4 regions of the Bacillus sp. WC2507 genome follow, and region 3 is predicted to be linked to each of the others. Evidence: predicted binding sites of a transcription regulator. Region 3 holds the regulator's gene; each other region holds the start of a gene.
What was found. The regulator Rex, encoded in region 3, represses fermentation and respiration genes when NADH is low (regulators of the CRP and FNR family bind a similar motif). The targets are predictions, from matches to a motif close to TTGTGAAATATTTCACAA.

Region 1 (7,560 bases), 3.5 Mb from region 3:
TTTATTTTTTTCCTTGTTCTAGCAATCTTATCCGTAATTAAAAAGACAGGTGTAGCAAAAAAACAATTTATTATCACTGCTATTTTATTTGTCATTTTTGTTGCATTATCAAGTATTTCAGCTCCTTCTTCTGAAAAGACGACAGCAACAAATAAACAAGTCGCTTCTAATAATGCAGAGAAAAAAGATGATAAAAAGAAAGAAGCGGACGAGAAAACTCAAAAGCAAGAGGATGAGAAGCGTCTAGCCGATGAACAAGCTCGTAAGCAAGAGGATGAAAAACGCCAAGCCGAAGAGCAAAAACGTCTAGCTGATGAACAAGCTCGTAAACAACAAGAAGAACAAAAACGTCTAGCTGATGAACAGGCTCGTAAACAACAAGAGGAGCAAAAACGTCTAGCTGATGAACAAGCTCGTAAACAACAAGAAGAGCAAAAACGTCAGGCTGATGAACAGGCTCGTAAACAACAAGAGGAACAGAAAAAAGCACAGCAAGCTCAAACACAACCTGCTGCAGGAAATACTAGTAATGCATATTACAAAAACTGTGATGCAGTTAGAGCTGCTGGGAAAGCTCCGTTATATAAAGATCAACCAGGGTATAGCCGTAAACTAGACAAAGATGGCGATGGAGTCGCATGTGAAAAATAGCAATAAAAAAGAAGCTTCTAGTAAGCTTCTTTTTACTATTACGTATAGAATCTTATTACTCTTCCATTCTCGGAAGCCCTATATCAATTCAAATTGGTATCTTATTTTTTTATACTTGTAACATTAATCATTAACTGGGTCAATACTCCAATTAATGATTTCAATATTTTTCACCTCCACTTTTCCTTTGACAAGAAGATGTGGAATTAGGTGAAACATCCCGAATTTTCTACCCTTTTCATATTCCTCTCTGTAATATTCTTTTGTACAGATATTTAAATACTTTAATTCTCTATATTCATTAAAGTTGATGAGTTCTATTTCATATTCTTTTAATTCTCTAATTGGTCCACCCCAATTCTGCTTTGAGTACTTGTATATTGCCATACACTCACCATTCAGTGCGCTAATAGGAATTTTATAAAACAGTTTATTTGTATGAATGTTTACTCCTATTTCCAGTAGTACTTTATAAATCTCATAAGGATGCATTGGTAAAAAATGCACGACATCATTCCATAAACATTCAAGTTTTGGTATTTTACGTGTTAATAAGTTCTCTCTTTGAGGATGATCTTTATATTTTTGTATATACTCACCATATAAATTTGGATATAACCTTTTCAATTCATTTAATGGGATTAAATATTCTCCTTTTAATTCTTTTGGTACCATATGATAAACATATTCCATAAAAACCTCCTATAAAATATAAAATTCATACAAAAAAATCTTAGATTAATAGAAAATATATTTATAAACCATCTATATCATAATAATGCATTGTGGATAATTTTCGACTCAAAAAATCCTTCGCCATCAGTTCTATAATGTCCTCTGATAAATAACACTACTATTATTCTCAAAACTGACACATTATAAGTGATTTCAATCACCACATTGTTTTTCATCTATCTCTATTCTTAACTTAGATATTAAATTTAAACTTTATGGAGGCATTCATATGAAACATACATTTACTGAAACTTCAATTGTTGGTGAGATTGTTACACAATTTCCGAAAGCTAGTGATTTTTTCAAGTCATATAGAATAGATTTTTGTTGTGGTGGTGATAAGCCACTTATTGATGCAATTCATGAAAGAAATTTATCGGCTTCCGAAGTAATTACAGAGTTAAATACGCTTTATCATAATACGAAACAATTAAATGAATCTGAAATTGATTGGAAAAGTGCTTCTTATCGTGAATTGATTGATTATGTAATTAATAAGCATCATCGTTATTTAAATGAAGAGTTACCACAGTTAAGTCCATATGTGACGAAAGTATTACGCGTTCATGGAGCAAATCATCCTCATTTAGCTCAAATTCATAAGCTGTTTCATGAACTTAAAATGGAATTAGAACAGCATTTAATTAAAGAAGAAACAGAAGATTTTCCATTAATTTTAGAATTTGAACACAATCCAACTGATGAAAACTATGCAAAGTTACGTAAAGTAGTAGATGAACTAGAAAATGAGCACAATCATGCCGGAAATATTATAAAAGAACTTCGTAAAGTGACAAATGACTTTACTCCTCCAGAGGGCGCTTGCGGCACTTATCGACTTGTTTACCAGCGTCTTGAAGCTCTAGAGTCCGATTTATTTGAGCATATTCATTTAGAAAATAATATTTTATTTCCACGTGCCATTACAAAAGCATAAATAAAAGCAGGACATGAGCATTTCTACTCATGTCCTGCTTTTTCATTACGTGAATAACATCCACACTTCTCCCCTTCACATTAACCCGAATTTTAACAATTTGTGAATCATTATAAAAATGTGATAAATATCACATCTCCCCCTTTTTTGATTTTCTATAATAGAAATATAATCCTTTGTTCAACATTTCACATAAAAGGGGAAATGAAAATGAAAAAACGTTTAATTATGATCGGAAATGGTATGGCTGGCATACGCTGTATGGAAGAAATTTTAAAACATGATAGTGATTCATATGAGATTACTATTTTTGGAGATGAACCGCATCCAAACTACAACCGTATTATGCTCTCTCATGTTTTACAAGGCAAAACAAATATGCAAGATATCATTATGAATGAATACAGTTGGTATAAAGAAAACGAAATAACTTTGTATACAAATGAAAGAGTTCAAAGTATTAACCGAGAAGAAAAAATTATTATTACAGAAAAGAATCATACTCTTACATATGACAAGCTCATTATTGCAACTGGTTCTAGTGCTTTTATTTTACCTGTTGAAGGTTCCACACTTCCTGGTGTAACAGGATTTCGAACAATTGAAGATACACAATTTATGATTGATACCGCTAAAGAAAAGAAAAAGGCCGTTGTTATTGGTGGTGGGTTACTTGGTTTAGAAGCCGCAAGAGGTCTTATTGACTTAGGAATGGACGTACATGTTGTTCATTTAATGCCATGCTTAATGGAACAACAACTAGATACGACAGCAGCTTCTCTTCTGCGTGAAGATTTAGAGGCACAAGGTATGAAGTTTCTCATGGAAAAGAAAACTGTAAAGATACTTGGGACAGACCATGTTGAGGGCATTCAATTTGAAGATGGTGAAGTTGTAGACTGTGATTTAATCGTAATGGCTGTCGGAATACGCCCGAATACGCAAATAGCAAAAGATGCTGGTTTACTTGTAAATCGCGGCATTGTAGTCAATGACTATATGCTAACAAATGATGAATCCATTTATGCAGTTGGCGAATGTGCGGAACATAATGGTATCGCATATGGACTTGTTGCTCCTCTTTATGACCAAGGTGCAATATTAGCTAAGCATATAACAAATTTACAAACTGATGGATATATGGGCAGTATCGTCGGTACGCAATTAAAAGTTGCAGGTTGTGATTTATTCTCTGCTGGACAAATTTATGAAGATGATCAAACAAAAGCAATATCAATCTTTGATGAATGTAAACGTTCCTATAAGAAAGTATTAATTCGCGACAATAAAGTCGTCGGTATCGTTTTATATGGTGACACAGCTGATGGTACACGCCTCTTTAGCATGTTAAAGAAAGAAGAAGATATACAAGAATATACAACCGCTTCCCTTCTTCACAAAGCTGGTGAAGAAAGTGAACTTGACGTTGCTACAATGAGTGCGGATGACACGATTTGTGGATGTAATGGTGTTACGAAAGGTACAATCGTTCATGCCATTTTAGAGCAAGAGTTAACTACTTTTGAAGAAGTTAAAGGCTGCACGAAAGCCGCAGGATCTTGTGGTAAATGTCGTCCGCTTGTGGAACAAGTTTTATCTCATACACTCGGAGATGCTTTTGATGCTTCTGCGCAGTCTGCTGGTATGTGCGGATGTACAACTTTATCACGTGATGAAGTCGTAGCGGCCATTCACGAGAAAGGTTTAAAATCTCCAAAAGAAGTACGAAATGTGCTTGGTTTTGTACATGAAGACGGTTGTTCGAAATGTCGTCCTGCTTTGAACTATTATTTACGTATGGCGATTCCAGAAGAATATACAGACGATAAATCATCTCGTTTCGTTAATGAAAGAATGAACGGTAACATCCAGCACGATGGTACTTTCTCTGTTATTCCACGTATGTACGGTGGCGTTACAACAGCGGATGATTTAATGAAAATTGCTGAAGTTGCGAAAAAGTACGATGTTCCTCTTGTGAAAATTACAGGTGCGAGCCGCATTGGCTTATATGGTGTTAAGAAACAAGATTTACCTAACGTATGGGCTGACTTACATATGACTTCGGGATATGCATATTCAAAATCGCTTCGTAATGTAAAATCATGTGTTGGTTCTCGCTTCTGCCGTTTCGGTACGAAAGATTCATTAGGACTTGGTATGCTCCTTGAACAATCATTAGAAATGGTAGATACACCTCATAAAATGAAGATGGGTGTAACGGGTTGTCCGCGTAACTGTGCGGAAGTACTGACGAAAGATTTTGGCGTTGTATGTGTCGAAAATGGATACCAACTTTATATTGGCGGAAATGGTGGTACAGAAGTACGCGAGGCTGATTTTGTAATGATCGTCCCTACTGAAGATGATGTCCTTCGCATCGCCACAGCTTATATGCAATATTATCGTGAAACTGGTATTTACGGAGAGCGTACTGCCTACTGGACAGAACGTTTAAGCTTCGATCATATTAAAGAAATACTACAAGATGCAAGTATGGTTACTAGGCTAAATGAACGTTTCCAAACAGCTCGTAGCACATATACGGAAGCTTGGGGACAAGCACTAGAAACGAAGTCATTAAAAGCGATGTATGAAGTAGAAACTGTGAACTAAGGAGCTGTGACCTATATGATACAAACGAAAGAAAAAATAAAAGTTATGTGTGCAGAAGACCTTCCTATTCAAATCGGTAAAGAAGTGCAAATGAAAGGTATGTCTATCGCCCTATTTCGCCTTTCAAATGGTGATATTCGAGCTGTAGAAAATCGTTGTCCTCATAAAAACGGACCGTTAGCAGAAGGAATTGTATCTGGGGAATTCGTCTTTTGTCCACTGCATGATTGGAAAATCTCATTAATTACAGGTGAAGTTCAAAAACCTGATGACGGCTGTATCCAAACATACGAAGTAGAAGTTATTGATAGTGACATTTATATATACATGTAATTTACGAAAGGAAGCCTCCTCTGGCTTCCTTTTAAATAAAAATAGATGAGGTGCGATTATGAACGGATATGTATATTTAGTTGGTGCAGGACCAGGTGATGAAGGGCTTATTACAAAGAAAGCGATAGATTGTTTAAAGCGTGCAGATATCGTTTTATATGACCGTTTATTAAACCCTTTCTTTCTTAGTTATACAAAAGAAACATGTGAACTTATTTATTGCGGAAAAATGCCAAAGAATCATATTATGCGACAAGAAATGATTAACGCCCACCTCCTTCAATTTGCGAAAGAAGGAAAAATCGTTGTCCGATTAAAAGGCGGAGATCCATCTATTTTTGGCCGTGTTGGTGAAGAAGCAGAAACTTTAGCAGCAGCGAACATTCCATATGAAATTGTACCAGGTATTACATCTAGCATCGCCGCTAGTAGTTATGCAGGTATCCCCCTCACCCACCGTAACTACAGTAATAGCGTCACTTTACTAACTGGGCATGCAAAAGGTCCTTTAACCGATCATGGAACATATAATGCATCCCACAATAGTGACACAATCGCCTACTACATGGGTATAAAAAACTTACCTACAATTTGTGAAAACTTACTACAAGTAGGAAAAAAAGAAGATACGCCCGTAGCAGTCATTGAATGGGGTACAACTGGAAAGCAGCGCGTTGTCACAGGTACTCTAGCAACCATTGTTCATAACGTCAAAACCGAAAATATTTCTAACCCTTCCATGACGATTGTTGGTGATGTCGTTTCCTTGCGTAACCAAATCGCTTGGAAAGAACGTAAACCATTACATGGTAAAAAAGTTTTATTTGCATCTGCAACAAATAAAGAAAGCGCAATAAAGCAAATGTTACAAGAGTCCGGTGCAGAAATATATCAAATTCCAACTTTCAAAAAGAAAGAATACACATTAACCCCTGAACAAATCAATGAGATTTTTAGCGTTGACCGCCTTGTATTTTGTTCAACTGAAAGTGTAGAAATATTGATGAGATCATGTAGTAAGCACGATAAAGATATTCGTTCCTTACAGGCGAAACTGCAGTATATGAACGGTGCCACTCAAGAAAAACTGATGCAATATGGGCTACTAAGTACACAAGCAGAGTTCTCTTCCGATCCAACTGTTTATTTAGGACGAAATATTAACCGAATTGCTTTTATTCAAGAGAAAACTGGTGCTGGATCCTATATGATGACTCATGCGTATACTATTGATTATCGCTTCGATGAAGTTCATTCTCGTATACTTTCTGAATTCTCAAGGGATAGCATTGTGTTTGAAGGGCGTGCCTCAATTGATACATTTTTATCAGAAATAAAACGACTTGGCTTTATTGATATTCTTACTCTTCCCTTCTCGTATACCGACGTTCCAACTTTACACTATGCGAATAAAGTCGGATTTCATCATGTAGATGAGCAATTACAAAACATCATTATGATGAAAGATTTGGTGCTACAATGAAAGGAATTGTATATGTTGGACACGGCAGTCGCCTGCAAGAAGGCAATGAACAATTTATTCGCTTTATTCAATCTGTTATGAAAGAACGTAAAGAAAGAATTCAAAAAATAGCTTTTCTAGAGCTAACAACACCTACCATTGAAGATGCAGTTACAGAAGCGATACTGGAGGGAGCAACTGAAATAATGGTTGTACCTGTTTTATTATTTGCAGCAGCTCATTATAAACGTGATATTCCTTTTGAGATAGAGCAACTACAAAAGAATTATCCACAAATAACATTTTCAGTTGTACCACCTTTTAGTACGCATCCACATATGGTGGCACTTGTAGTGAAAAGAATACGTGAAGCCATGCCAATGCAAGGTAGTAGTATTTTACTCGTAGGACGAGGCAGTAGTGATTCACAGCCGATACATGAGTTACAACAAATCGGAGCAGCTGTCGAACGAAAACTCAGTATGCCAGTATCGTGCTCATTTTTAACGAAAGGAACTCCCTCTTTTACTGCTGAGCTCAAGACTATAACATCGACTGCGTCCCATGTATATGTCATGCCGTACCTTCTCTTTACTGGATTATTGCTTCAAAAAATTAAGTTGCATACAAAAAAATACGATCACGTTACAACTTGCAATTGCCTTCAGTTTGATACATATATAAAATTAACATTACTAGAACGAATGGAGGAATGTGTGTATGTATAACATGTACCCTCTTATGTTTAATCTACATAATAAAGTGGTCGTTATCATTGGTGGAGGTAAAATTGCATATCGAAAAGCGTCTGGTTTAAAAGATACAG
Region 2 (7,560 bases), 5.1 Mb from region 3:
AAAATCTGCTTTGTATACATTAAGATGTATGGATGTATTTTTATAATCTAAAAATAATAGGAGGAGAAGTGTATGTGTCTGTTCGGTAAGTATTGGAAAAAGTTATCGAGATTGTTTAATAGACAATTAGATTATTTTTTAGATAATAAGTTATTGCCTGCTGTGGAACGACTTTTATTTTCACAAAACTTCGCGAGATTTATTCAAAGAAACTCTAAGCAAGCTACGGAAGAATTTATTGAATCAAGCAGATTTCAATCTATTATTTGTAACATATTAAAAGAATGTAATACATCACCTTTTAAAGAAATTGCAGAGCAGTATTTGGGTGAAAACGTAGAAATTACGGTGACAGTTGGACAGTTAACGGGTGTAATTGTAGCAGTTGGTGATGATTTCTTAACACTGCAAGAAGGGATAGGAACAGAAATTTTATTACCATTTACAAGCATTATATCAATTAAAGAAGCGTAAGGAAGGAGACTTATATATGTTATTTACTGAAGAATTGCGTAACCATGTTGGTGAGCTAGTGCAAGTTGTGACAGCGGTTGAAATTGTTGCGGGTATTCTGTTATCTGTGACAGATGGGGCAGTAAGTGTTCGTACTTCTCCTTCTTATGGACCACCGGAAGATGTAGTTGTGCGTACTCCTATTATTGCTTATGTTCGCTTGGAAGGGTAAGCGTGATACAAATATGAGAGTATCAGTTGTTATTCCAGCGCATAATGAAGCGAGTACTTTATCACAAGTTTTAGTAGAAGTGGAGAAGCTCGAACCTTATGAAATTATCGTAGTTGATAATGGATCAACAGATGGAACGAAAGAAATAGCGTTACAACATCATTGCCATGTAATTTATTATAAACATTCTCTTGGCAATGATGTTGGACGGGCAATTGGAGCTAGAGAAGCAAAAGGTGAAATTGTATTGTTTTTAGATGGTGACATCGTCATTGATAATAAAGACCTACAACGTTTCGTGAAAGGAATTCAGCAAGGCCATCAAATTGTTGTGAATAATTTAACATGGTCTGTTTATTTAAAGATGAGACCACATTATACGACAGTGGGAAAATGTATGTTGAATCGTTATTTGAATAAGAAAGAGCTTGTTGTTGGATCTTTAATCGCAATTCCACATGCGATGAGTAGGGAAGTTATTCAGAAGCTTGGATGGTGGAATTTAGCAGATCCAGCATTATTTCAAGCGATGGCGATGTCTAGAGGAGTAGATATTGTGGATATGGCTTCGGTCGATGTAATTCACACAAATAAAGTTCGGCCTGTTCATACTGGTACATCACCTGGTTCTCCTTATCCGAAAGCGACTAGTCGTATTATGGGGGATCATTTACGTGCTTTGCAATACGTAATCGAAATATATGGTAAGCGTGGTGGCTTTTCGGAAGGAAATAGGGATAGAGAGTTTATAGGAAAGTATAAACCAGTTTTATTACAAAGAGAAAAAGCGAAATATAGTGCGATTATCCCAGTTTCAGAAGAAAAGATGACTATAAGATCTGTTATACAAGAAGTGAAAAAAGCAGGTGTAGATGAAATTATAGTTGTTGCGAATGGAGCGGACGTTGAGACAATTAAACAAGCGAAGCTAGAGAATGTCATCGTTATTGAATTCGAGGAAGCGCTCGGACATAATGTAGCCCGAGCGATAGGAGCTATGCATGCCACGGCCGATATTTGTTTATTTGTCGATGGTGATTTTGTTATTCCGGGAAAAAAACTAATTCCATTTTTACATGCTATTGAAGATGGACATGATGTGGCATTAAATGATTTACAGTGTTTATTAGATATGTTTCATCCGGCAGATCCAATTAGCATGGGAAAATATTTTGTGAATTTAGTAGCGAAACGACCAAATTTATGGAATAACTCATTAACGGCAGTACCACATGCTATGCATAAAAAGGTAATAGAGAAAATTGGATACGATTCTCTTATCATTCCGCCACTAGCTCAAATGAAAGCTATTTTGGAGGGATTCTCTATTACAGCAGTAGAATTTGTAGATGTTATAAAAACAAATCGGGTACGCCCAGAGCAACATGGATTTGTAAATGGGCGCATTCCAGCATTTGACCGTATTTTCGGCGATCAACTTGAGGCAATTGCATATTTATTGCAATCCACAGATGAGCGCGGGAGTTTTACAGATGGAGAGCGGGATAGAAATATCATTCAACAATTGAGAAAGGAAGAAGAGAATACAGATGAATGTTAGTAGTACAGTTGCCATTATCGGATTAGGATATGTCGGCCTTCCTTTGGCAGTTCATTTTGCAGAGAGAGGACATACAGTAATTGGATTAGATAAAGATACTAGAAAAATAGAATCAATTATAAAAGGAGAAAGTTATATTCCGGATGTTCCTTCTAAATTGTTACAAAGTTTATTGACTAAAAAAAAATTAATAGTAAATACACCGGATCAAGGTATTGCTGATTTTCAAAATAGTGATTATGTTATTGTCACTGTCCCAACTCCAATTAATGAACAAAGAGAACCAGACTTAAGTGCCCTCATTTCAGCTTCGCATTATATACAACAAAACCTTCAAAAAGGACAAACCTTCATTTTCGAAAGCTCCACATATCCAGGTACGCTTGAGGAAGTTATCATTCCTATTATTTCTCAAGAAGGTAAAGAGGTAGGAGAAGATTTCTATATTGGATATTCTCCTGAGAGGATTGATCCAGCCAATAGTCAATATTCAGTTCAAACGATTCCAAAAGTAATTAGTGGACAAACAGAAAAGTGCAAACAAAAAGTACAGGATTTATATAGCACGATCTTCGATGTAGTTGTTCCTGTTAGCTCTCCAAAAGTAGCGGAGATGTGTAAGCTATTTGAAAATATTCAGCGCTTAGTGAACATTTCGTTAGTAAACGAGTTAAATATGTTATGTGAAAGTTTAGGAATTGATTTTTATGAGGCGCTTGAAGCTGCATCTACAAAACCGTTTGGATTTACCCCATATTGGCCAGGACCAGGAATAGGGGGACATTGTATTCCAGTAGATCCTTTATATTTCCAATGGAGAATAAAAAAGAATGGGACAATTAGTCAATTAATTGAAGCAGCACATGTGATTAATGAAGAAATGCCAGAGAAAATAGTCCGGAAAGTAAAAGGCATGGTGCAATCGCCTGCATCAGTTTTAATTGTAGGAATTGCATATAAGAAAGATGTAAATGATTTGAGAGAATCACCGGCTTTACCAATTATTGAATTGTTAATAAAAGAAGGATATGAGATCGAATATCACGATCCATATATTTCTTCTGCAAAATTTGGAGATAAGGTGTACCAATCTGTTTCTTTGAATGAACAAGTCATGAAACAAGCGGATTGTATTTTAATTTTAACTGATCACTCTAATATCGATTGGAAGCTTTTTAAAGGAATGAAGCGAGTAATAGATACACGTGGAATTATAAAGAAGGTGAGTGTATGAGTAAGAAATGTTTAATTACAGGTGGAGCAGGATTCATTGGATCGCATTTAGCCGAAGAGTTGGTGAAAAGAGGAAATGAAGTCACGATTGTGGATAACTTCTATAAAGGAAAAAATAAATATCATGATGAGTTAATGAAAGAAATTCGGGTTATTCCAATAAGCGTTTTAGATAAAAATTCTATTTATGAATTAGTAAATCAACATGATGTAGTGTTTCATTTAGCAGCAATTTTAGGTGTGAAAACGACAATGGAAAAGAGTATAGAGCTTATTGAAACGAATTTTGATGGAACGAGAAACATTTTACAAGCAGCGCTAAAAGGAAAGAAGAAAGTAGTCTTTGCGTCTACTTCAGAAGTATATGGTAAGGCAAAGCCACCCTTCTCTGAAGAGGGGGATCGATTATACGGGGCAACTTCTAAAATACGTTGGAGTTATGCAGTTTGTAAAACGTTAGAAGAAACATTATGTTTAGGCTACGCATTAGAAGGTTTACCGGTAACGATTGTTCGTTATTTTAATATTTATGGCCCAAGAGCGAAAGATGGTCCGTATGCAGGGGTAATCCCACGATTTATCAGTGCGGCACTGCAAGGAGAAGACATTCTCGTATATGGAGATGGAAAGCAGACACGTTGCTTTACGTATGTAAGTGATGCGGTAGAGGCAACGATTCGAGCGATGGATGAGAAGGTAAATGGTGAGATTATTAATATAGGTTCTGAGAATGAAAAGAGTATAAAACAAGTAGCAGAAGTAATTAAAAAGTTAACGAAATCTTCTTCAAAGATTGTCCAAGTTCCTTTCGAAGAGGTATACCCACATGGTTTTGAAGAAATTCCAAATAGAAGACCAGATGTAACGAAATTAAAAGAACTTGTGCAGTTTGAAACGATAGTAACGTGGGAACAAGGATTGAAAGAAACTATTAAATGGTTTCGTGAAGAAAACAATGGCTAAGTCGCTATCAATTATTATACCTGTATGTAATGAAGCGGATACGATTTCAGACGTTATTCAATCGGTAAAAGGATTAAATCCAGTAGAGATTATTGTAGTAGCAAACGGTTGTAACGATAATACAGAAGCGATCGCTGAGCGTTTAGGATGTAAGGTAATCCGGTATAAGGATTCACTTGGTAACGATGTTGGCCGTGCGGTTGGTGCAAAACACGCGATAGGTGATGTATTACTATTTATAGATGGAGATTTTGCTATTCAAACTTCAAAATTACAATTATTCCTGAATCCAATTTTACATGATCAGGCCGACATCGTTTTAAATAATTTGGACGCATTATTTTTAAAGAAACAAAAACCGCACTCCGTGACAGTATGGCGCCAAATATTAAATGCAATGTTAGAGTGTGAAGAGTTAAAAATTGATTCTTTATTATCTGTACCTCATGCGTTGACGAAAGAAGTTGTTCAAAGCATTGGATATGAATGTTTTGTTAATCCTATTGTGGCTCATTTACGCCTAGTACAAAGCAAATGGAGAATTAGTCGTCATTGTGCAATTGACGTTATTACCCCGAATAAATTTCGTCCGACCGAGCACGCTGCGTATGGCACGGGTCTTTCCCCATCTGAAAAACGGATGATAGGTGATCATATAGAAGCAGTAGCGGAGCGGATAGTAGGCAGTGATGAGCGCGGAGGGTATGATGACGGAAATAGGAAAAGAGAGTGTGTCTATCATACTTTAAGTTTCAAAGATTTTTATCAAGGATGGGGCGTTACATCTAAGTTGTATAAAGGAAAGCAATTATCGGTCATTATTCCTGTACAAGATGAAGAGAAAACAATTGGAAACGTTATAGAAGAGCTTCGCAAAATTGAAGCTTTTGAAATTATCGTTGTTGTAAATGGTTCGTCTGATAAAACAGCAACGATTGCAAAAGACAAGGGAGCAACAACAATTGTATATAAAGAAGCACTTGGAAACGATGTGGGGCGTTCACTTGGAACTTATTTTGCAAAAGGGGATATTATGTTGTTTATAGACGGTGACTTTGTTATTCCGGCTAGGGAATTATATCCTTTCGCAAAAGCTATTGCAGATGGAATGGATGTCGCATTAAATGATCTAAATCATTATTTAGATTTAAGAGTACCGCTTCATCTTGTAACTGCATTTAAATATGCATTAAATTTAGCTTGTGATAGAAAAGATCTAGGAGTAGGCTCTCTTATCGCTGTACCGAATGCGTTTAGCCGTAAGTGTTTGAAAGAAATCGGGTATAGATCTTTACTGTCACCTTGTGTAGCACAAGTGAAAGCTATTCTGTCAGGATTCGAAATTGCATGTGTAAGTCGTGTAGAGGTCGATAAGATGAACCGCATTCGTCCCAGTGAACATTTTGCGAAAATAGGCCATCCTCCAGCTGTCTTGCGAATTATAGGTGATCATATAGAAGGATTGGAGCAATTAATTGTATTAGAAGGCAGTCGTGGTGGATTCTATGATGGGAATAGAAAAAGAGATGTTTTAGAGTAGTAACAAAAAAAGTGTACAACATATGTACACTTTTTTGTTCTGTTATAAAAACTATAACAGATTAGGAGATAAGAGTATTACAGCTCTACAATGGGTATTGTTCTTCTATTACAAAATAGGACTCGTATATAAGGATACCAAAAAAATACAATTAAGGAAAGGGTTAATTATAAAGACTTTTAAGTGAAGTTAATACTATGTATATAGTAGTTTGCTCAACATTTCACAAACATGTCACAACTATTTCGTTCACTTTCGCAAAAAAGTAGTATTCTAAGTGTGTAAGCTGTTATATAAAAAATCTTAGTCCTGTACTAATCAAAAATGGAGGAGATTAGGATGACTCAAGTATTAGAAAATGTTAAAAATGCATGGGAAAACTTTAAAGGTGAAAAATGGAAAGCAGAGATTGATGTTCGCGATTTCATTTTAAATAATGTAAACGTTTTCGAAGGAGACGAATCTTTCTTAGCGGGAGCAACTGAAGCAACGAAGCAACTTTGGGATCAAGTAATGGATTTAACAACGAAAGAACGTGAAAACGGTGGCGTTCTTGATATGGATACAAAAATTGTTTCTTCTATTACATCACATGAACCAGGATATTTAAATAAAGATATTGAAAAAGTAGTCGGTTTCCAAACTGAAAAACCATTTAAACGTTCTTTACAACCATATGGTGGTATTCGTATGGCGGAACAAGCTTGTGAATCTTATGGATACGAAATGGATAAAGAACTTAGTCGTATTTTTAGAGATTGGAGAAAAACTCATAACCAAGGCGTGTTCGATGCATACACACCAGAAATGAGAAATGCACGTAAATCAGGCGTTATTACTGGTCTTCCAGATGCATACGGACGTGGGCGTATTATCGGTGACTATCGCCGCGTAGCGTTATATGGTATTGATCATTTAATTGAAGCGAAAAAAGCTGATTTAGATTTAACTGGCGGTGTGATGAGCGAAGATACAATGCGTTTACGTGAAGAGTTATCTGAGCAAATGCGTGCACTTCAAGAATTAAAACAAATGGCTGCTTCTCATGGCTTTGATATTTCTAAGCCAGCAACAAATGCACAAGAAGCATTCCAATGGTTATACTTCGCATATCTGGCAGCAATTAAAGAGCAAAACGGAGCTGCAATGAGTCTTGGACGTACTTCTACATTCTTAGATATTTATATTGAAAGAGATTTAGCAAATGGTACTTTAACAGAAGAAGAAGTACAAGAAATTGTAGATCACTTTATTATGAAATTACGTCTTGTGAAATTTGCAAGAACACCTGATTATAATGAATTATTCTCTGGTGACCCAACTTGGGTAACTGAATCTATCGGTGGTATGGCATTAGATGGTCGTCCTTTAGTAACAAAGAACTCATTCCGTTTCTTGCATACATTAGATAATTTAGGACCAGCTCCAGAACCAAACTTAACAGTTCTTTGGTCAAAACAATTACCACAGAACTTTAAAAACTACTGTGCGAAAATGTCTATTAAAACATCAGCAATTCAATATGAAAATGATGACATTATGCGTGCTGACTACGGCGATGACTACGGAATTGCTTGT
Region 3 (7,560 bases):
GAGGCATATGATAAAGTAGCTCGTACGTTATCTATGCCATATCCAGGTGGTCCTCATATTGATCGCCTTGCGCATGAAGGAAAGCCGACAATTGATTTGCCTCGTGCATGGCTAGAACCTGATTCGTATGATTTCAGTTTCAGTGGATTGAAATCCGCAGTTATCAACACTGTGCATAACGCAAAACAACGTGGGATAGAAATTGCACCGGAAGATTTAGCAGCAAGTTTCCAAGAGAGTGTAATAGATGTGCTTGTAACGAAAGCATCTCGTGCAGCAGAAGCGTATAGCGTAAAGCAACTGCTTCTTGCGGGTGGAGTAGCTGCGAATAAAGGACTTCGCGCACGTTTGGAAGCAGAATTTGCGCCAAAAGAAAATATTGAGCTAATTATTCCTCCGCTATCTTTATGTACCGATAATGCGGCAATGATTGCAGCGGCAGGTACAATTGCATATGAACAAGGAAAACGTGCTACATTAGCTTTAAATGCAAATCCAGGATTAGATATTGAAGCATAGTTATGCACAAAATTAACCACAGCCTGTGGATAAAACCCATATTATCTGTTGATAATGTGGGTTTTGTTGTGTATATAAAATGTTGATAACTTTTTCGTTGATTGTGGATAATGTGGAAAAGTAATTTTGAGGTTTATTTTATAAAGGTGGATATGTGCATAAACTTGTGGATAAAGTAGATGAAGTCTGACCTTTAAATGTATTCTTTTTTGGGAAATAAAAAACAAGAAGATATCCTTAAAAAACATTTTGAAATATGCTCTAATTATAGATGTCGCTAACATTGTCAAACTTTGTCGGCAAATTGATATTTTGTGTCGAATCGTTGATTTGTTTAAAAAATCGTTTTGACAATATGACGTTGATTCCAACTAGAAGATAAAAAGGATGTCGCATAGTCAAAAATCCCGACTTATGAGACATCCTCTTTATCAATACTTTTATAAATGCAATTCTTCCCATTCTGCCATACAAGCTTCCAGTTGCTCTTGTAGTGTTTGCTTTTTCGTTGTAATTTCACTAGCCTTTTCATAATCTGCATATATTTCTGGTAAGCAAAGTTGATCTTCTAACGTAGCAATTTCTTCTTCAAATTCTATGATGTTTTGTTCTAGTTCCTCAATTTTCCGAGTGCGTTGACGCTCTAATTGTTTACGCTCTTTTTCTTCGAGATAATTTAATTTTTCTTGAGCTACAGTTTTTTGAACAGGTGCCTGATTTTCTTGCTGTTCTTGTTGTTCAAATTCTGCACGTTCGATCATCTCATTCTTCTTTTCAACGTAGTAATCGTAATCCCCTAGATATTCCTGTGCACCTTCTGTTGATAACTCAATAACAGTTGTCGTTACACGATTAATAAAGTAGCGGTCATGTGATACGAATAGAAGAGTTCCTGGGTAATCAATTAAAGCATTCTCCAAAATCTCTTTACTATTTAAATCGAGATGGTTCGTAGGCTCATCGAGAATTAATAAATTCGATTTTTGCATCATAAGTTTTGCAAGAGCTAATCGAGCTTTTTGTCCACCACTAAGAGAAGATACGGGCTTTAATACATCATCTCCTGTGAATAAGAAGTTACCTAGTATCGTGCGAATTTCTTTTTCAGGCTGCAATGGATATTCATCCCATAATTCATTTAAAACTCGCTTAGAAGATGTTAAGTTAGCTTGTTCTTGATCATAATAGCCAACAGAGACATTGGATCCGAAAGAAACATCACCATTTAGTAGAGGTAACTTATTCACAAGTGATTTTAACAATGTGGATTTCCCGATTCCGTTCGGTCCAACTAAAGCAACACTATCCCCGCGAGTTAAGCGCATTGTTACATGTTCAATAATCGGATCCTCATCATAGCCGATGGTTGCATCCTTTACTTGTAAAACATCATTTCCGCTTTGTTTTTCAATATCGAAGTGGAAGGATGCTGACTTAGAATCACCTAATGGTCTTGTTAATAATTCCATTCGGTCTAATTGTTTACGACGGCTTTGCGCACGTTTTGTCGTAGATGCACGAGCTATATTTTTTTGAACGAAGTCCTCAAGCTTAGCAATTTCATCCTGTTGCTTTTCATAACGTTTCATTTCTTGCTCGTATAGCGCTGATTTTAAATCTAAATATTTACTGTAGTTACCAACAAATCGTCTGCTCTCTTTATTCGAAATTTCATATACTTGTGTAACGAGTTTATCTAAGAAATAACGGTCATGGGAAACGATTAGTATTGCGCCAGGATAGCCTTGTAAATATTGTTCAAGCCATGTTAATGTTTCGATATCTAAATGGTTTGTAGGCTCGTCCAAAATAAGTAAGTCCGGTTTCGTTAATAATAATTTACCGAGAGCCAATCGAGTTTTTTGTCCACCGCTTAATGTAGAAATCGTCGTCTGATGCGTTTCAACTGGGAAGCCAAGCCCGCTTAAAATCGAACGAATATCTGCTTCGTACTGATAGCCACCTTGATCTTTATAATCTAATTGTAATTGATCGTAATCAGCTAATAATCTTTCATATATAGCCTCGTTTGAAAAGTTTTCTTCTTTTCCCATCTCTTGCTCTAGCCTTCGAAGTTTTGTCTCCATTTGCTGCAAGTGTGTAAAGACGGTTAACATTTCATCCCAAATTGTTAAAGATGTTTCTAACCCGGTATTTTGAGCTAAATATCCGATGGAGACATCTTTCGGTTTTATAATTTCGCCACCATCATGGGATAGCTCACCAGCTATTATTTTTAATAATGTAGATTTTCCGGCTCCATTTCGTCCGACTAATGCGATACGATCTTTCGTTTGAACTTCCAATTTTATGTTTGCAAGAATCGTTTCTGCACCGTATAATTTCGAAAGCGCGTTTACTTGTAATAAAATCAATGTTTTCACCTCAAATAATTTCTTAACTTTGCCATGTTTATATTTCTCAATCATACTAAAAATAGTGTATAGTTTAAAATAAAGAGAGAATACTTCTTTTCTTTATTATACAGGGAAATTCATGAGTGCTAAACTTCTGTATTTGATTCAAGCATATGAATAAAGATAGGAAGAGAGGAGAGGTTATATGGATCAGCACAAAATTCCACAGGCCACTGCCAAACGATTGCCTCTATACTATCGATTTATCCAAAACTTATCTCTTTCTGGTAAGCAACGTGTTTCATCAGCCGAATTGAGCGAAGCGGTAAAGGTTGATTCCGCAACGATTCGAAGAGATTTTTCATATTTTGGAGCGTTAGGGAAAAAGGGTTATGGATATAACGTAAATTATTTATTATCATTTTTCCGTGAAACACTCGACCAAGATGATATAACACGTGTAGCACTTATTGGAGTAGGTAATTTAGGGACCGCTTTCTTACATTATAATTTCACGAAAAACAATAATACAAAAATTGAAATGGCGTTTGACGTTAGTGAAGAGAAAGTCGGAACAGAAATCGGGGGCATTCCTGTATATCATTTAGATGAATTAGAAGAACGTTTATCAACTGATATACAAGTGGCAATATTAACAGTACCCGCTACAGTAGCACAATCTGTAGCAGATAGATTGGCGGAAACGAACGTGCATGGTATTTTAAATTTCACACCAGCGCGCTTAAATGTGTCAGACAATATAAGAATTCATCATATTGATTTAGCAGTAGAATTACAAACACTTGTTTACTTTTTGAAGAATTATCCACAATAAAACGCAGAGGAAGCGACCTCTGCGTTTTATTATTATTTTTTCTTTGTGAATTTAACTAAGATAAGGCGAAGTGCCAAATTAAAATCAATTGTTGCCATAACTGCAAATAGTATTGTCCACATATTCCAGATTGTATCTGTTACGTTCGTAATGGCGAAGCGTGTAAAGATACATCCAAGAAGGAAGTACAATGCAGCCATGAATAATGGCGAGTTTCTCATACTAAAAATCCTCCGATAAAGCCTTGCATTTTTTCAGCTTCTTTAATCATTTCTTGAATTTGTTCATTACTCACTAAAACTTGAGCAATTGCAACTAATGTATTCATTGCAACATGGGCTGCAATTGGAACGATAATGCGCTTCGTTTTTACATATAAAAAGGCGAATACGAGCCCCATAGCAGTGTATACCAATAAGTGAGTAAAATCAAAATGAATTGCTGCGAATACGAGAGAACTAATGATAGCAGCAATAAAGAAATTAAACTTCTTATACAGTGTACCAAATAAAATTTTTCTAAATACGATTTCTTCCAAAATAGGTCCTATTATAGATATAACGATAAGGAACCAAGGTGTCGTTCTTGCGATATCCATAAGTCTCGCTGTATTTTCAGATCCAGGTTTAATACCTAATACATACATTTCGATCATACCGGCAATACTTTGCGAGAAAAATGCTAAGAAGAATCCGATAAAAATCCAACCAATCGTAGCTGGAACAGTAGAGCGCTTTGTATCTAAATGTCTGTCGCGAATATCAGCTTTAAGTAACCAAAGTACGATACATAATGCAATAAAGAAGCTAATGATTGCCCAGTGTCCAGTTATGAGTTGAAATTTCTCTTCTCTAGTAAATCCCCTGTTATCATAAAGTCCAGTTTTCAGCAGAAGTGGTAATCCAGCAATGGATGATAACTGCATTAAAATGTATGTAACGATAACCCACCAATATTGTTTTTTCAAATGGTTTAACCATCCTTTCTAACTCTAGTGTATGAGATAAGGTAGGATAACATGTAAGTATGCTACCTACGATATAAACCTCACTTAAATTATGTTTTTTTCGTAAATCCTTATTTGAAATGATAATAGAAGACAGGAGAAAGTTGTGTGTATAGCGAAAACAACTTAGGGTGTCCTTTCATATTGTAACATACGAGTAGTGGAAACAACGATTCATATAGTAAAGGTAGAAGAAGAGGGACTCTATATAGAAAAGTGTATAGCTTAATTTGCGAAAAAATTATGATTTTTTTACTTGCAAAAGAAATTGAGATTATTTATTATTATAAGTGTGTTAGCACTCGGGTGAGTTGAGTGCTAATAAATAAAATTTACATAACAAAATGAGGAGGTTATTGTTCATGCTAAAGCCATTAGGTGATCGCGTTGTAATTGAGCTTGTTCAAGCAGAAGAAAAAACAGCAAGTGGTATTGTATTACCAGACACTGCAAAAGAAAAACCACAAGAGGGTAAAGTTATTGCAGTAGGTACTGGTCGAGTGCTTGAAAATGGTGAGCGTGTTGCTTTAGAGGTAGCAGCAGGTGATCTTATCATCTTCTCAAAATATGCAGGTACTGAAGTGAAATACGAAGGTACAGACTACTTGATTTTACGTGAAAGTGACATTTTAGCAGTTATCGGTTAATTATATAAATCTTAAAAAATCCAAGGGGGTCAATTATTATGGCAAAAGATATTAAATTTAGTGAAGAAGCACGTCGTTCGATGCTTCGCGGTGTCGACACTCTTGCAAACGCAGTAAAAGTAACGCTTGGACCAAAAGGTCGTAACGTTGTACTTGAGAAAAAATTTGGTTCACCACTTATTACAAATGATGGTGTAACAATCGCAAAAGAAATCGAATTAGAAGATGCATTCGAAAACATGGGTGCAAAATTAGTAGCAGAAGTTGCTAGCAAAACAAATGATGTAGCTGGTGACGGAACAACAACTGCAACTGTATTAGCACAAGCTATGATTCGTGAAGGTCTTAAAAACGTAACAGCTGGTGCGAACCCAATGGGTCTTCGTAAAGGTATCGAAAAAGCTGTTACTGCTGCAATTGCAGAATTAAAAGAGATTTCTAAACCAATCGAAGGCAAATCTTCTATCGCACAAGTAGCTGCTATTTCTGCAGCTGACGAAGAAGTAGGTCAATTAATCGCTGAAGCAATGGAGCGCGTTGGTAACGACGGCGTTATTACTTTAGAAGAATCTAAAGGATTTACAACAGAATTAGACGTAGTAGAAGGTATGCAATTTGATCGTGGATATGCATCTCCTTACATGATTACTGATTCTGACAAAATGGAAGCAGTTCTTGATAACCCATACATCTTAATTACTGATAAGAAGATTTCTAACATCCAAGAAATCTTACCAGTATTAGAGCAAGTGGTACAACAAGGTAAACCACTTCTTATCATTGCTGAAGATGTAGAAGGTGAAGCATTAGCTACATTAGTAGTGAACAAACTTCGTGGTACATTCAATGTAGTAGCTGTTAAAGCTCCTGGATTTGGTGACCGTCGTAAAGCAATGCTAGAAGATATCGCAATCTTAACTGGTGGCGAAGTAATCACTGAAGAATTAGGTCGTGACTTAAAATCTGCTACAATTGAATCTTTAGGACGCGCTGGTAAAGTTGTTGTAACGAAAGAAAACACAACTGTAGTTGAAGGTATCGGAAATTCACAACAAATCGAAGCTCGCATCGGTCAAATCCGCGCGCAATTAGAAGAAACTACTTCTGAATTCGATCGTGAAAAATTACAAGAGCGTCTTGCAAAACTTGCAGGTGGCGTAGCAGTAATTAAAGTAGGTGCAGCAACTGAAACTGAGTTAAAAGAGCGCAAACTTCGCATTGAAGATGCACTTAACTCAACTCGTGCAGCAGTAGAAGAAGGTATCGTTGCAGGTGGTGGTACTTCACTTATGAACGTATACACGAAAGTAGCTTCTATCGTAGCTGAAGGCGACGAAGCAACAGGTATCAACATCGTACTTCGTGCATTAGAAGAGCCAGTTCGTCAAATCGCAATCAACGCTGGTCTAGAAGGATCTGTAGTTGTAGAGCGTCTAAAAGGCGAAAAAGTAGGCGTTGGTTTCAACGCAGCTACTGGCGAGTGGGTTAACATGCTTGAAACTGGTATCGTAGATCCAGCTAAAGTAACTCGCTCTGCACTTCAAAACGCAGCATCTGTTGCAGCTATGTTCTTAACAACTGAAGCTGTAGTTGCTGACAAGCCAGAACCAGCTGGTGCTGCTGGAATGCCTGACATGGGCGGCATGGGCATGGGCGGTATGGGCGGAATGATGTAATAAGCATCACTCTGTGAAGCTGTGCAATGTATAAATAAATAATTAGAAGGCTACTTCCTTGGTAAAAGGAGGTAGTCTTTTTTGTGTTGTTAAATTTTGCATACCAAGAATTTCTGGAAGACCGTAAGTTTAGGAATACAACGGAGGTAAATATTCAAAATTATAAGGTTCTCTTAGGTGGTTTTATTGATTACTGTCACGATAATGACATTTTGAATGTTGAAGAAGTAGAATTAAGGATGTGCAGGAACTAATAAAAGAGTATGCGGATAAAGTTCTGGATAGAGTAGATGTAAAAAATGATTATCACGATTCGTATACAGCATCTAAAGTATTACGTGAAGAACTTAAGGATGCAGCGCATCATCTAACGCCTTGGAACGACAGTAGGGCAGAAAAGGCACAAAAAATATTAAAGGAATTTAGGATAGACCATGATTCGGCGGCTAACGGAGTATTTTTATCTTATAAAGTGAATGAATACGTGGTTACTGAAGTCTTACACATAGGCAATCATAGT
Region 4 (7,560 bases), 830 kb from region 3:
CCATAATAAACAAGAGAAGAAAGAATTTAAAACAGAAATTTCTTATATACCGGCTTCTTCTACTATTAACGATGCTGTCGCAAACAGTGTAAAAGTCTCTGTTCCAGAAACAATTACTCTTGATGCTGGCAAATCAGATGAAATCGAAGCAAAAATTAATGTCCCAGCCGGTGCAAAGCAAGGCCGATATGAAGGATATATTCATATTACAAATACGAAAAATAAAGAAGAAACGTATCAAATTCCGTTCTCTATTCGTGTATCAGAACCTGGTATTGAAAACGCGATACTATCAAGAAAAGCCATTTCAGCTGATACATCGAAATTTAATCCATACGGTGAATCCTATGTTCACGGGGCATTCCAATTAAATAGCGAACTTGAAACGTTAGATCTTATCGTGAAAGATTCCAAAACAAATAAAGCGCTCGGCTTCATCGGAACATTAAACACGAGTGGACTAAAAACGGATGTGTATTATTACTTAGATTCATTCTTTAACGGAAAAGTATATCCTTTTACAAATGATCCTGCAAAACCAATCGGTGATGAGAAAATCAACTTACCAGAAGGAGACTACACAATTGAGTTTGTCGGCTACGATAAAGCCGGGAAAGCACGTGTGAAAGGTGATTATGTCGTAATTGATAATACACCACCGGAAGTGAAATTAACGGGATTAAAACCTGGTATTTATGAATTAAATGAAGAGAATTATACAGTGGAAGATGGCAAAAAGGCACTATGGATTAAAGGTAATGTATATGATTCAAACGTTGACTACTTAAAAGGAAAAGGCTTAAACATTACGCAAGAAGCGAATGGCGTTATGTACTATGATTATTCCCCATACTTGCATAAGTTTTTACCTATTAATGCAAATGGTGACTTTAAAGTTGGCATTACTCCTGAATCCTTTAAGGTGGAAGGCCCAATGAACACAGGCGTATATATTTTCGATTATGCAACTGCAGGACCTGACTATCCAAACGGTGTAAATAACTATTGGTTTATCCCGCAAGGAGCTCAATATGCGAAAACTAGCTATGATAAAAGAGAAGTATACAAAAATGATGAACTTACTGTAACCCTAAATGCGAAACACGTAAAACAATTCGTTGCTGGGGAATTTAACGTAAAATTTCTAGAGAAGAACTTCAAATTTGCAAATGCGAAATTGAATCCTGCTTTTGAAAAACTCCTTTCTGAAAAAGGGGTAACAGCAAAAGTAAATGAACCGAAACTAGAAGCAGGTTCTGTTACAGTAGGCGGAGCTATCGATGACAAAAACTTCGCTGGATTAGATGGTGATTTCCCATTCATTGATGTAACGTTCAAAGTCGAAAACGATGAGTTTTATGAAGCAAATGCTCAATTAGATTTATCAGTGTTCGCTTACTGGAAACAAGGTGAACCAGAACCAAACAGAATGCGTGTACTTCAAGATCAAACATTCTCAGTTATGTCCTTAAACTCACTAGTAGAAGGAAATATTAAACCTGGTGCATTCTTAAATGAACGTGGATATTTAGATGAAAAATTCGATTATACAAAGCTTGGCGTAAAAGTATATGCAACAGATTCCTACCGTCATAAGTTTGAAGGATCACTAGATAAATATGGATACTTCAAGCTGAATGGACTTCCAGTTAATAAACGCGACTATAACTTATATGTAGAAGTTCCAGGACATTTAACAAGCCGTCTAACAACGAAATTAGGTACTGAAAAAGATGGTAAGCTGCTTGGTCAATATTATTATGCACGCCTTGATGAAAACCTTGCCGGTGATGTAAACGGTGATAAAGTAATTGATATAAAAGATGCTGAAATTATCGCTAGCAACTATGGTAAAAAAGGAGTATCTGTAAAAGACGGAGACCTTAACAAAGATGGTATTGTCGACGAAAAAGATATTCGCTTCGTTGAAAAGAACTTCTTGAAAAAGGGTCCGGATGCATCTAAATCACAAACACCTGCGGAAAAATCAAAAAGCGGTACACTGGCAGATATCTTAAAGAAATTGGGATTAACGCCTAAAAAATAATAATAAAGAGCACTCTACGTAAAGTAGAGTGCTCTTTTCTATAAACGATCCTTATCCAGCAAAAGGGGTATATTGGGGATATACAAGGAAACCGGAAAAGGAATTTATATTAAATTATATGAATTCAGAGGTAGGAAGCAGTGTCCCGCCTCTGAATGATTTATCAATTATTATAGTACTGGTGCCATTGTTTCTTTTAATACTTTTACAGAATGAGCGAATTTCGCTTTTTCATCTTCATTTAGCTCAAGTTCTACGATTTCACGTACACCTTCGCGGTTAATAACAGCTGGAACACCTACGAAAGCATCTTTCTCACCGTATTGTCCTTCAAGGTATGCAGATACAGTTAATACGCTGTTCTCGTTGCTTAAGATTGCTTTAGTTACACGAAGTAGTGACATACCGATTCCGTAGTAAGTTGCACCTTTACGCTCGATGATATGGTAAGCTGCATCACGTACGTTTTCGAAGATTTTGTCTAAGTCTTCTTGTTTGTACTGTTCGTTGTTAGCTAAGATTGTTTCTAGTTTTTGTACACCGATAGTAGCGTGGCTCCATACTGGAAGTTCAGTGTCACCGTGTTCACCAACGATGTAAGCATGTACGTTACGTGGATCTACATCTAAGTAGTCACCTAACATGTAACGGAAACGAGCAGAGTCTAAAGTTGTACCAGAACCGATTACACGCTCTTTTGGTAGACCAGATTCTTTCCAAGTTACGTAAGTTAAAATGTCAACTGGGTTAGTTGCAATTAAGAAGATTCCATCGAATCCGCTATCCATAATACCGCGAACGATTTGTTTAAAGATTTTTGTGTTCTTCTCAACTAAGTCTAAACGAGTTTCACCTGGCTTTTGTGGTAATCCAGCAGTGATAACTACTAAATCTGCATCTTTACAATCTGCATAGCTACCGCTCCAAACTTTTGTTGGTGATGGAGAGAATGGTACTGCATGGCTTAAGTCCATCGCTTCCCCTTCTGCTTTTGCTTCATTAACATCTACTAATACGAATTCTTCAGCTACACCTTGGTTGATCATTGAGTAAGCGTAACTACAACCTACAGCTCCTGTTCCTACTAATACTACACGATTGATACCTTTTTTCATGTTAATTTCCCCTCTCTATTGTTCACATCTATTTTTTATGATTGTTTAAGTAATTAATTAAAATACTAATTTAATGTTGTTTAACTTCTTTACACTCATATTGTAGCACGTATTATTGTGAATTACTTCACAAATTATGACCTATTTGTGAACTTTTTCACATAGAGTGTAAAGTTGATGGAATAGGTGTGGAATCCATTTTAATGGAGGCGTTTTCTTTAGATTGTGAAAGGATTTTTCTTATGTTTTCTTTGGTGATTGAAATTATATCAGCGATTTTCTGAATATATCAAGCGCAACTCACATTTTCTTCTTTCATCTCTAATATGGTTGCTATTTCCTTATATAAAAGTTCATAATTATACTTTAATAAAAGGATATATTTATATATTGGATTCATCTTTCCAAGCATGCTTTGTATTTCTACTTGAAGCTCTTTTCTCAAAAGTGGTTCATCTAATCCTTTTGATCCAATTAATTGAACAGATTCAATCGGGATTTCTTCACTACGCTTTTGCCTTCTTGCTAAATCACGGTGTCTATTAATCGCAACTTGAAATAACCATGTTTTTATATAAGTAATTTTCATATTTGGTACAGACAATAATGCTTTATGTATCGTGTCTTGAACAATGTCTTCTACATCTGCTGGTGTTAGCCCCTCGCCATCAAGTTAAAATTTAATACGATCCCCAGAACCATAAAAATGGACCTCGTTGTTATAAAAGACACAATATTTTTGTTTTGGAAGCATTATAAAATTTTTAACTTTCACAGCATAATTACTTTGTAATTATACCTTTTATTATCTCAAAACCAAAAACTCTTATTAAAACTTGTTTACATACATACAAATCATATAAGTGAATAAAAAATAATTATTTTTATAACCATTAGGGGGGCAAATAAATGAATATATTTAGCCGGGCCATTTTTCAACCCTGAACAAATTGCACTATTAGAAAAATTAGAGATAATTTTATCTAAGAAAGGATTAAATGTATTTTCTCCACGAAAATATATGAGTAAATTTCCCTTTGGATCTTATGAATGGCAATTTCAAAACTTTGTTACTGATGTAAATGCAATTCAACATAGTGATATTACCTTTGCAATATATAATGATCAAGATTCCGGAACAATGTGGGAAGTTGGGTATACTTGGTCACTTAAAAAACCTATTATTATTTTTAATACTAAAGAAAAAGTTGTTAATCTTATGATTACACAATCTTTACATGCATATTTGGATAGCTTTGATAAAGTAATTCAGTATGATTTTAATAAATTACCTCGTATATTTTATGATGGAGCTGTAACGTAATCAAAAAAAGAAAAAAGCTCATGTGAAATTAAACTTATATAATCTTAACGTGGTTTATTTCCAAAATGATGGCGATACCCCATCACCATCAAGCTAATTTTGAGGGCATTATAAAATTCTTAGGTTAATGGGCATATGGTGTTAGCCCTATTTTAAGAAAATACCTATAAATGCTTTTAGAGGTTTTTATAATAATCTTTTCATACTCCATCGCTCTCTCCTTTCTATTAGTTAGACGATTAGAATAGAAAAAAGTATACAAGAAATCTATAAAAAAAAGCAGACGATTCAAAGTCCGCTTTTACACAACAAAAAAGAGATAGCAGATTATGCTATCTCTTTTAGTATGACCCGTACGGGATTCGAACCCGTGTTACCGCCGTGAAAGGGCGGTGTCTTAACCACTTGACCAACGGGCCAGTTCTGGCAGAGAAGAAGGGATTCGAACCCTCGCACCGCGTTCGCGATCTACTCCCTTAGCAGGGGAGCCCCTTGAGCCACTTGGGTACTTCTCTATAAATATGGCTCCGCAGGTAGGACTCGAACCTACGACCGATCGGTTAACAGCCGATAGCTCTACCACTGAGCTACTGCGGAACAATTATGGTGGGCCTAAATGGACTCGAACCATCGACCTCACGCTTATCAGGCGTGCGCTCTAACCAGCTGAGCTATAGGCCCATAATTGAAAAGCGGGTGAAGAGAATCGAACTCTCGACCAGAGCTTGGAAGGCTCTTGTTTTACCACTAAACTACACCCGCATTAAATTATAAATGGTGAGCCATGAAGGATTCGAACCTTCGACCCTCTGATTAAAAGTCAGATGCTCTACCAACTGAGCTAATGGCTCATTTTGAAAGTGGTGCCGACTAGAGGACTTGAACCCCCAACCTACTGATTACAAGTCAGTTGCTCTACCAATTGAGCTAAGTCGGCTTGCGACTTCAAAATGGTGGCTCGGGACGGAATCGAACCGCCGACACGAGGATTTTCAGTCCTCTGCTCTACCGACTGAGCTACCGAGCCTTTATGTAAAAAATGGCGGTCCCGACCGGGGTCGAACCGGCGATCTCCTGCGTGACAGGCAGGCATGTTAACCACTACACCACGGGACCATTTGGTTGCGGGGACAGGATTTGAACCTGCGACCTTCGGGTTATGAGCCCGACGAGCTACCGTGCTGCTCCACCCCGCGATGATAAAATATTTAATTTAGAAAAAATGGAGGAGGTAGAGGGATTCGAACCCCCGCGCGACTCTCGCCGCCTGTCGGTTTTCAAGACCGATCCCTTCAGCCGAACTTGGGTATACCTCCGAGATATAAACCTTTAGTGGTGGACCTTGTAGGACTCGAACCTACGACCGGACGGTTATGAGCCGTCTGCTCTAACCAGCTGAGCTAAAGGTCCTTTATGGTAGCGGCGGAGGGGATCGAACCCCCGACCTCACGGGTATGAACCGTACGCTCTAGCCAGCTGAGCTACACCGCCATAAATGATATTAAAAAAAGTGGAGCCTAGCGGGATCGAACCGCTGACCTCCTGCGTGCAAGGCAGGCGCTCTCCCAGCTGAGCTAAGGCCCCGTGTTTTTTGGAAAATCGGGAAGACAGGATTTGAACCTGCGACCCCCTGGTCCCAAACCAGGTGCTCTACCAAGCTGAGCCACTTCCCGTTAATAAAAGCGCGCCCGAGAGGAGTCGAACCCCTAACCTCTTGATCCGTAGTCAAACGCTCTATCCAATTGAGCTACGGGCGCATATGGTGCCGAGGGCGGGGGTCGAACCCGCACGGTGGTCACCCACCGCAGGATTTTAAGTCCTGTGCGTCTGCCTGTTCCGCCACCCCGGCATGTCATATTGAAAATTGGAGCGGAAGACGGGATTCGAACCCGCGACCCCAACCTTGGCAAGGTTGTATTCTACCACTGAACTACTTCCGCAAGACATGTTTGAGTTATTTTATTAAAAGTGCGGGTGAAGGGAGTCGAACCCCCACGCCAAAGGCGCTAGATCCTAAGTCTAGTGCGTCTGCCAATTCCGCCACACCCGCATATTAATTATTTCAAGAAAAAATGGGGCGACTGATGGGAATCGAACCCACGAATGCCGGAGCCACAATCCGGTGCGTTAACCACTTCGCCACAACCGCCATGATTTTCTGGTGCCGACTAGAGGACTTGAACCCCCAACCTACTGATTACAAGTCAGTTGCTCTACCAATTGAGCTAAGTCGGCTAAATGGTGGAGGATGACGGGATCGAACCGCCGACCCCCTGCTTGTAAGGCAGGTGCTCTCCCAGCTGAGCTAATCCTCCATTTGCCTGGCAACGTCCTACTCTCACAGGGACAAGGTCCCAACTACCATCGGCGCTAGAGAGCTTAACTTCCGTGTTCGGTATGGGAACGGGTGTGACCTCTCTGCCATCATTACCAGACTTTATTCATTTAAGACAAGAATTATTGTAACTTATTTAACCTTTAAAGTCAACAAGTTTTTTATATTCTTTCAAAACTAGATAACATTGCTTCATATTATATGGTTAAGTCCTCGATCTATTAGTATTCGTCAGCTCCACATGTCACCATGCTTCCACCTCGAACCTATCAACCTGATCATCTTTCAGGGATCTTACTAGCTTACGCTATGGGAAATCTCATCTTGAGGGGGGCTTCATGCTTAGATGCTTTCAGCACTTATCCCTTCCGCACATAGCTACCCAGCTATGCCCTTGGCAGAACAACTGGTACACCAGCGGTGCGTCCATCCCGGTCCTCTCGTACTAAGGACAGCTCCTCTCAAATTTCCTACGCCCACGACGGATAGGGACCGAACTGTCTCACGACGTTCTGAACCCAGCTCGCGTACCGCTTTAATGGGCGAACAGCCCAACCCTTGGGACCGACTACAGCCCCAGGATGCGATGAGCCGACATCGAGGTGCCAAACCTCCCCGTCGATGTGGACTCTTGGGGGAGATAAGCCTGTTATCCCCGGGGTAGCTTTTATCCGTTGAGCGATGGCCCTTCCATGCGGAACCACCGGATCACTAAGCCCGACTTTCGTCCCTGCTCGAC

Region 1: nirB (NADPH-nitrite reductase large subunit) is a predicted target of Rex. The motif match lies at 2,500-2,517, and genes of this name have one in related genera.
Region 2: pflB (formate C-acetyltransferase) is a predicted target of Rex. The motif match lies at 6,194-6,211, and genes of this name have one in related genera.
Region 4: ACUN28_RS04620 (L-lactate dehydrogenase) is a predicted target of Rex. The motif match lies at 3,278-3,295, and genes of this name have one in related genera.

The regions. Positions count from the first base shown of each region.
Region 1 is NZ_JBQXPN010000001.1:3,551,038-3,558,597, forward strand. It holds gene ACUN28_RS18800 (excalibur calcium-binding domain-containing protein) at 1-651, shown strand, start outside; gene ACUN28_RS18805 (hypothetical protein) at 775-1,344, opposite strand; gene ric (iron-sulfur cluster repair di-iron protein) at 1,616-2,323, shown strand; gene nirB (NADPH-nitrite reductase large subunit) at 2,534-4,939, shown strand; gene nirD (nitrite reductase small subunit NirD) at 4,955-5,272, shown strand; gene ACUN28_RS18825 (uroporphyrin-III C-methyltransferase) at 5,331-6,755, shown strand; gene ACUN28_RS18830 (sirohydrochlorin chelatase) at 6,752-7,462, shown strand; gene ACUN28_RS18835 (precorrin-2 dehydrogenase) at 7,455-7,560, shown strand, end outside.
Region 2 is NZ_JBQXPN010000001.1:5,133,943-5,141,502, reverse strand. It holds gene ACUN28_RS27040 (hypothetical protein) at 73-474, shown strand; gene ACUN28_RS27035 (hypothetical protein) at 491-685, shown strand; gene ACUN28_RS27030 (glycosyltransferase) at 699-2,246, shown strand; gene ACUN28_RS27025 (nucleotide sugar dehydrogenase) at 2,236-3,480, shown strand; gene ACUN28_RS27020 (NAD-dependent epimerase/dehydratase family protein) at 3,477-4,442, shown strand; gene ACUN28_RS27015 (glycosyltransferase family 2 protein) at 4,435-5,982, shown strand; gene pflB (formate C-acetyltransferase) at 6,322-7,560, shown strand, end outside.
Region 3 is NZ_JBQXPN010000001.1:14,372-21,931, reverse strand. It holds gene tsaD (tRNA (adenosine(37)-N6)-threonylcarbamoyltransferase complex transferase subunit TsaD) at 1-519, shown strand, start outside; gene ACUN28_RS00105 (ABC-F family ATP-binding cassette domain-containing protein) at 960-2,894, opposite strand; gene ACUN28_RS00100 (redox-sensing transcriptional repressor Rex) at 3,082-3,711, shown strand; gene ACUN28_RS00095 (YdiK family protein) at 3,744-3,932, opposite strand; gene ACUN28_RS00090 (CPBP family intramembrane glutamic endopeptidase) at 3,929-4,678, opposite strand; gene groES (co-chaperone GroES) at 5,080-5,364, shown strand; gene groL (chaperonin GroEL) at 5,403-7,040, shown strand; gene ACUN28_RS00075 (AHH domain-containing protein) at 7,282-7,560, shown strand, end outside.
Region 4 is NZ_JBQXPN010000001.1:848,146-855,705, reverse strand. It holds gene ACUN28_RS04625 (S8 family serine peptidase) at 1-2,047, shown strand, start outside; gene ACUN28_RS04620 (L-lactate dehydrogenase) at 2,218-3,162, opposite strand; partial or broken gene ACUN28_RS04615 (RNA polymerase sigma factor) at 3,452-3,802, opposite strand; gene ACUN28_RS04610 (nucleoside 2-deoxyribosyltransferase) at 4,076-4,486, shown strand; tRNA gene ACUN28_RS04605 (tRNA-Glu) at 4,834-4,905, opposite strand; tRNA gene ACUN28_RS04600 (tRNA-Ser) at 4,911-5,001, opposite strand; tRNA gene ACUN28_RS04595 (tRNA-Asn) at 5,009-5,083, opposite strand; tRNA gene ACUN28_RS04590 (tRNA-Ile) at 5,091-5,167, opposite strand; tRNA gene ACUN28_RS04585 (tRNA-Gly) at 5,178-5,248, opposite strand; tRNA gene ACUN28_RS04580 (tRNA-Lys) at 5,262-5,337, opposite strand; tRNA gene ACUN28_RS04575 (tRNA-Thr) at 5,348-5,423, opposite strand; tRNA gene ACUN28_RS04570 (tRNA-Phe) at 5,438-5,513, opposite strand; tRNA gene ACUN28_RS04565 (tRNA-Asp) at 5,527-5,602, opposite strand; tRNA gene ACUN28_RS04560 (tRNA-Met) at 5,606-5,682, opposite strand; tRNA gene ACUN28_RS04555 (tRNA-Ser) at 5,710-5,802, opposite strand; tRNA gene ACUN28_RS04550 (tRNA-Ile) at 5,820-5,896, opposite strand; tRNA gene ACUN28_RS04545 (tRNA-Met) at 5,901-5,977, opposite strand; tRNA gene ACUN28_RS04540 (tRNA-Ala) at 5,998-6,070, opposite strand; tRNA gene ACUN28_RS04535 (tRNA-Pro) at 6,086-6,159, opposite strand; tRNA gene ACUN28_RS04530 (tRNA-Arg) at 6,170-6,243, opposite strand; tRNA gene ACUN28_RS04525 (tRNA-Leu) at 6,247-6,335, opposite strand; tRNA gene ACUN28_RS04520 (tRNA-Gly) at 6,352-6,426, opposite strand; tRNA gene ACUN28_RS04515 (tRNA-Leu) at 6,456-6,536, opposite strand; tRNA gene ACUN28_RS04510 (tRNA-His) at 6,560-6,635, opposite strand; tRNA gene ACUN28_RS04505 (tRNA-Thr) at 6,646-6,721, opposite strand; tRNA gene ACUN28_RS04500 (tRNA-Val) at 6,726-6,801, opposite strand; rRNA gene rrf (5S ribosomal RNA) at 6,806-6,921, opposite strand; rRNA gene ACUN28_RS04490 (23S ribosomal RNA) at 7,023-7,560, opposite strand, start outside.